2 regions of the Vibrio hyugaensis genome follow, and region 2 is predicted to be linked to the other one. Evidence: riboswitches for the same ligand, from Rfam matches in the RefSeq annotation. Region 2 holds a riboswitch; the other holds the start of a gene.
What was found. Region 2 has a riboswitch for thiamine pyrophosphate ahead of thiD (bifunctional hydroxymethylpyrimidine kinase/phosphomethylpyrimidine kinase). Riboswitches for the same ligand answer to the same signal wherever they lie in the genome.

Region 1: it holds a riboswitch for thiamine pyrophosphate, as region 2 does, so the genes downstream of both, thiC (phosphomethylpyrimidine synthase ThiC) here and thiD (bifunctional hydroxymethylpyrimidine kinase/phosphomethylpyrimidine kinase) in region 2, are expected to answer to the same signal.

Annotation. Positions count from the first base shown of each region.
Region 1 is NZ_CP025794.1:2,246,633-2,250,104, forward strand. Features, by position in the region: gene C1S74_RS11075 (multicopper oxidase family protein) at 1-945, shown strand, start outside; gene crcB (fluoride efflux transporter CrcB) at 1,069-1,452, shown strand; TPP riboswitch at 1,514-1,612, shown strand; gene thiC (phosphomethylpyrimidine synthase ThiC) at 1,777-3,472, shown strand, end outside.
Region 2 is NZ_CP025795.1:4,153-7,624, reverse strand. Features, by position in the region: gene C1S74_RS17245 (ABC transporter permease) at 1-516, opposite strand, end outside; gene C1S74_RS17240 (ABC transporter ATP-binding protein) at 509-1,264, opposite strand; gene thiD (bifunctional hydroxymethylpyrimidine kinase/phosphomethylpyrimidine kinase) at 1,254-2,141, opposite strand; TPP riboswitch at 2,251-2,360, opposite strand; gene C1S74_RS17230 (TldD/PmbA family protein) at 2,717-3,472, shown strand, end outside.

The sequences.
Region 1 (3,472 bases), on a different replicon from region 2:
TTAGTTGGATTAATTATCGTTGATGAGGCAGAGCCTGTTCAGTTTGATGAAGAACATGAAGTCGTCCTGAAGCATTGGCATATAGACAAACAAGGTCAGTGGAAAAAACTTATGGTGCCGCGCTTGAGTGCACGTATGGGGACTCCCGGAGAGTGGAGTAGTGTCAATGGTGTTCATGAGCCTGTTTATACGCTGAAGCAGAATGCTACCACGCGATTAAGAATTGCTAATGTCGATAACACCATTACTTACCCGATCGCTATTGAAGGCGCAGAGGCTTGGGTTATTGCTATTGATGGTAATCCTGTTAGAACGCCTTATAGGCTCACTCAACACAAAATTGGTCCGGGAATGAGGTTGGATGTCGGATTGATTGCTCCGAAGGTTGGAGAGCGTGTTTATGTGCGTCAAATGAAAGGGCGCTTCCCATTCCCTTTGTGTGAGTTTGATATTGTTGAGTCTAACCTACCGAGCAACCAGAAACTGCCTTTATTGCCTCTCAACCCTGTGCCTGATCTTGATTTGAAAAATGCGGAGCAAATCGATTATGTGTTTGAGTGGGAGGGGGCGGTCACTCCTGCTGATAAATCGGGCAAAGCGATACCTAAATTCTGGCTGATGAATAAACGAGCTTGGGAGGGAATGAGTAAAGATAATATTCCTGCGCCGCTTTCAACATTGGAGATGGGAAAAACCTATATCTTTAATCTAAAGAACGTGACTCAATACCACCATCCAATTCATCTTCATGGACACACATTTACCGTTCTTGAATTAGACGGCAAAAAACTCGATGAACCGTTTAATACCGATACGGTCTTACTTGGAAAAAACGGCAGTGCGAAAGCGGCATTTGTTGCAGATAACCCAGGACGTTGGATGTACCATTGTCATGTGATTGAACACATGAAGACGGGGTTAATGGGTTATATTGAGGTAAAGTGACTCCTGTAACTTTTTAAATCTTGATAAGTTTTAAGCGCTATACTTTGCTGAATTCTAAGATTGTATAATCACTATTGCCGTAAATTTGATTACAATGTCGCCATTAACTTTTTTGGGGGAATTATGGGACAACTATCCGTTTTGGGTTTTATTGCATTGGGTGGCGCATTTGGTGCATGTTCTCGTTACTTAATTTCTGAACTTTGTGTGATGCTACTTGGTCGTGGCTTTCCGTACGGTACCTTAACCGTGAACGTGGTCGGTTCATTTATTATGGGTCTACTCATTGCTGCGTTTGAAACTGAGTTGATGGTCACTGACCCATGGCGTCAAATCATCGGTCTTGGCTTTTTGGGCGCATTAACCACATTCTCTACCTTCTCGATGGATAACGTGTTGCTTATGCAGCAGGGTGCTTTCTTTAAGATGGGATTGAACGTATTGCTGAATGTCGTGTTAAGCATTTCGGCTGCGTGGATTGGTTTCCAATTATTGATGCGTAGCTAGCAAAAATACTCAAATCTTAATCAGGTCGGCTTGGTTTAACCAAGCCGTTTTTATATACTGATTTTACTTGTCGGAGTGCCATAAGGCTGAGACCGTTAATTCGGGATCCGTTGAACCTGATCAGATTAGAATCTGCGAAGGGAACAAGAGAAGATATTTACACCAGAGCTCTATCTGGTCGACCTATCAAATAATCGAATGTTGTTATAGACGAAGAGCACTCACTCAATCTTCCTTAATTCGATTCCTCTTGTCGCATCTATCCGCCAAGCATTTTTATCCCAATACTTTTTATCTAAGCATAACAAAGCAAGGAAAAATGCTATGTCGAGTCGCAAGCAAGCGAGACTGGAAGCAAAACAGTTCATTGATACACTCTCGGTACAACCGTACCCAAATTCAAGCAAAGTCTACGTAGGGGGTTCACGTCCCGATATTCGTGTGCCAATGCGTGAAATATCACTCGCTGACAGCCTTATTGGAGGCACAAAAGAAGCGCCTATTTTCGAGCCTAATGAGCCTGTACGCGTTTACGATACCTCGGGTGTATACACAGATCCAGAACACACCATAGACCTCTACAACGGCTTACCTAAGCTGAGAGAAGGGTGGATTGAAGATCGTGCCGATACTGAGCTACTTGATGAAGTAAGTTCGGTATACACCAAAGAACGCTTAGAAGACGAAACGTTAGACGATCTTCGTTACGGCAATCTACCACGCATTCGACGTGCTAAAGGTGGGCAGTGCGTGACTCAATTACACTATGCTCGCAAAGGTATTATTACCCCAGAAATGGAATACATCGCCTTACGTGAAAATATGGGGCGTGCTCAATACCGTGATGAAGTGCTGAATCAACAACATCCGGGTCAAAGCTTCGGAGCGAATCTCCCAAAAGACATTACCGCCGAGTTTGTACGCAGAGAAGTTGCTGAAGGTCGCGCAATTATTCCTTCTAATATCAACCACCCAGAATCCGAACCAATGATCATTGGACGTAACTTTTTGGTCAAAGTGAACGCCAACATCGGTAACTCATCGGTCACTTCTTCGATTGAGGAAGAAGTAGAGAAGTTAGTCTGGGCGACGCGTTGGGGTGGTGATACCGTTATGGATCTCTCTACTGGACGTAACATCCACGAAACTCGCGAGTGGATTCTGCGTAATAGTCCGGTTCCGATCGGTACCGTACCTATGTACCAAGCGCTTGAGAAAGTGAACGGTGTTGCGGAAAACCTTAACTGGGAAGTGATGCGCGATACTCTGATTGAGCAAGCAGAGCAGGGCGTTGACTACTTCACTATCCATGCCGGCTTACTACTTCGTTATGTGCCAATGACTGCAAAACGCGTTACTGGCATTGTTTCTCGTGGTGGTTCTATCATCGCGAAATGGTGTTTAGCGCATCACCAAGAAAGCTTCTTATATACCCACTTCCGAGAGATTTGTGAAATCTGTGCTAAGTATGATGTGGCGCTTTCTCTCGGTGATGGTCTGCGTCCTGGCTCGGTTGCCGATGCTAACGACGAAGCGCAATTTGCAGAGCTTCGTACCCTTGGTGAGTTGACCAAGATTGCGTGGGAATATGACGTACAGGTCATTATCGAAGGTCCTGGTCATGTTCCAATGCACATGATCAAAGAGAACATGGAAGAGCAGCTAGAGCACTGCCATGAAGCTCCGTTCTACACCCTTGGTCCACTGACGACAGACGTCGCTCCTGGTTACGATCATATTACGTCAGGCATTGGCGCTGCCATGATTGGCTGGTATGGCTGTGCGATGCTTTGCTACGTAACTCCTAAAGAGCATCTTGGCTTACCAAACAAAGAAGACGTGAAGGTAGGCATGATCACTTACAAGCTTGCTGCACACGCCGCTGATTTGGCGAAAGGACACCCTGGCGCTCAAGTTCGTGATAATGCGCTTTCTAAGGCTCGCTTCGAGTTCCGCTGGGAAGACCAATTCAACTTGTCACTCGACCCAGATACCGCACGCGCTTTCCATGATGAAACCT
Region 2 (3,472 bases):
CATGGTCTTGGCAAGGTCGAGGTAACCTGTTGGTGTATTGCGCAAACCGTCGTAGCAACATGTCGTGACGGGGAAAAAGATGATGATCGCCGCCATGACGACTTTCGATGCAATGCCGTAACCGAGCCAAAGCATGAGTACTGGCGCGATAGCGAACACAGGGATCGCTTGGCTAGCAATCAGAATTGGCAGTAACCAACGCTTCAGCGGTTCGAACATCAGCATTTGCAATGCGAACAGCAAACCCATCGATAATCCAAGCGCCAAGCCAAGTAGAATCTCTTGCGCGGTAACCCAAGTATGTTTGAGCAGGACATCGTAACGAGTGACCAATCTATCCAGCACTTCAATTGGTGAAGGTAAGATGAAGCTTGGCATGTCGAATACCACAACAACCAACTGCCACAATCCCAAGATCACCGCTGTGCTAATGACCAAGCGCAGAGCCGGATGGGTCACGCGTTCTTTTTTACTAATACGTGCCGAAACGGAGTTGTACTGAGTCATATCACTCATAGTCTTTCTCCAATTGATCCAAAATCGCCTGTTGTAGTGCCGCGCACCCTCCATCGAGAACTCGCGGCGGCTTGGAGTCTGGAACGACCAAGTGCTGAGCTTGCGCAGGCGTGCCTTGCAACACATAGAGTTGGTGAGCTAATCGCACCGCTTCTTGTGGGTCGTGGGTAATCAGAACAACCGTCTTATCTTTCAGTAATTCGGCAGACAAGGTTTGCAACTTATGGCGAGTAACCGCATCCAACGCAGAGAAAGGCTCATCCATCAGAACTAGAGGCTTGTCTTGCATCAGAGTGCGAGCAAGGGCAACACGTTGTCTCATGCCGCCAGAGAGCTGAGCTGGCTTAGCATCCGCGTAATCTGTGAGTCCCACTTGGTTGAGTAAAGTCAGTGCACGTTGTTTATCTTGTTCTGGTGCTTGGTCTTGAGAAAATCGAGAACTGAGGCAGACGTTGTCTAACACATTTAGCCATGGTAGCAACAAGTCTTGTTGTGCCATGTAGGCAATACGTTCGTGTAGGGCGATGCCATCCGTGGTGGTTAATTCACCATGCCATTCGACTTTGTCGTCTAACAACCCCGCGAGATAACGAAGGATCGTCGTTTTTCCGCAACCACTGCGGCCAAGTAACACAGTCCATTGATTAGCAGGGATAGTCATACTCAACCCTGCTAATGTTGGTGTTTGGCTGTCTTTGTATTGCAGACTTGCTTCGGTAAGCTGAATGCCGAGTGCATTAGCGCACATCTTTACTTTTCCCAAAATTAGGACCTGCAAAAAAATGGTTCACAGGGCCGTGACCTTTACCGACATCCAATTCATCAGCGTGTGCGATAGCTTGGCTGATGTACTGCTTACCTAGGTGCACCGCTTTGTGCAGGTTGTTGCCTTGGCCAAGGTAAGACGCGATAGCAGAAGACAGCGTGCAGCCTGTGCCATGGGTGTTTTTGGTTGGAAAGCGTTTAGCGCTGATTAACTCGGCGCTATCTTGCATGATCAGCAGATCGTTGCTGTTTTCGTCTTTTTCTAAGTGGCCGCCTTTTAACAGCACCGCTTTTGCACCGAGCGCGCGTAGATCAGCAATCATATCGTTCATTTCAGATTCTGATTGAGGCACTGGCTTACCCGTCAATGCTGCGCCTTCGGGTAGGTTAGGGGTAATGATGTCTGCGAGCGGAATCAATTCTTCTTTTAAAGTGCTGATTGCCGACTGTTCCAGTAATAGATCGCCGCTGGTGGCCACCATTACAGGGTCAATCACGAGGTGTTTTGGCTGGTATTGTTTAATTTTGTTGGCAACAACCTTGATGATGTTGGAGTCGGCCAGCATGCCCACTTTGACTGCAACGATGTTGAGGTCGGTAAATACCGCATCGAGTTGGCTCTCTACATGGTCGAGAGGAATGGGAAAAATCGCAGAAACGCCTTGGGTATTTTGCGAAGTAATCGCCGTGATTACCGAGCAAGCAAAACTGCCGGTTGCGGACATCGCTTTGATGTCGGCTTGAATGCCTGCGCCGCCGCCACTATCAGAACCTGCAATCGTCAACACAATCGGTGTGTCTATTGAAGTTGCTGCTTGTGGCTGTGTTGATGGTTTTTCTTGGCTTGACTGCTGCGCCATGGTCGCTCCTATTACAGACGTATAGGAACTGACTTGGCCATCGCAAGGGAAGATCGGTGATCGGATCCGTTGAGACTAGCTGTACTAATAGAGACTCAAGCAGGCTAGTGGCAAAGTGATGATAGTTCCCTACGTCAGTGCTAACTGAATCAGGTTCAACGGGTCTCGATTTCGATCTCAGCCGACGCATTCAATGCATGGGCCCCCCGACTATTTCGTCAAGATAATAGCAGTTCACTCAGTTACGGTGCACGTGTTTTTTCCGGCCAAGAGGGGGCAATCGATTAAATATGAGACTTGAGAGCGGTAACGAGAGAACAGAATTTAGCGTAAATAACGTGCTGCATTGAAACTGGCAGTTCAAGACACTATCTAATAGTGAGATGTCGACATAATACGTAACGAATCGTTCTTTGATTTAGCAAGGATTAGCATAAAACAAGGTTAAAAAAGTGTTAATATTTAACGCGTTGCCAATATGCTTTTGAGTCATCCAATTTAGGTTGTGACTGTTATAAACAGAGTCTAACTCAAAGGTGGGGAAGGCTAGGACGATCAACGAGCAAGGAGATTTCATGCTTAATTCTGTAACAGCGAAAGCGGTGATCGATCATGCCCTCTTTTTAGGGGCTGATTTCGCTGAGCTATTCGTTGAACACCATCAAACCAACACTGTCCAGATCGCATCTGGTGAGGTGGATAAGGTGAACTCGGGTATCGATTTTGGTATCGGTATTCGTCTCTTCTTCGGTCATAAAGTGCTTTACGGTTACACCAACAGCACCGATGAAGCCGAACTTAAACGCGTAACCTCACTACTTGCTGCAAAAGATAAGCGTGAGCAAATCGCGTCAGCAGGTTCTCTCAATCTGAACCGCTACCCAATTCAACATGGTTGTCGTATGCCACTTGGCAAAGACGCTAACCTAGATTCTAAAATCGCTTTCCTATTGCAAGTTGACCAAGCTGCACGTGCAGAGAGTGAACATATCAGCCAGTTCATTGGCAGTGTGCTTCAGCGTGAACAGCAAGTGTCTATCTTCAATTCAGAAGGTCTACACGTTGACGATACTCGTCACTACATCCGAGTTGCTGGTAATACTGTCGCTCAAAAAGGTAATGAGCAGTCTTCTGGTATGGAAGGTCCTGGCGCTCTTGCTGGTTGGGAGTTCAGTGAACAGCTGGATGCGAAAGAGCTAGGTCAAACTATCGCGCAGCAAGCGTTAGTAAAACTTGGTGCGGATGCGTGTCCATCGGGTGAAATGCCAGTGGTAATTGGTAACGGCTTTGGCGGTGTTATCTTCCATGAAGCATGTGGTCACTTGCTAGAA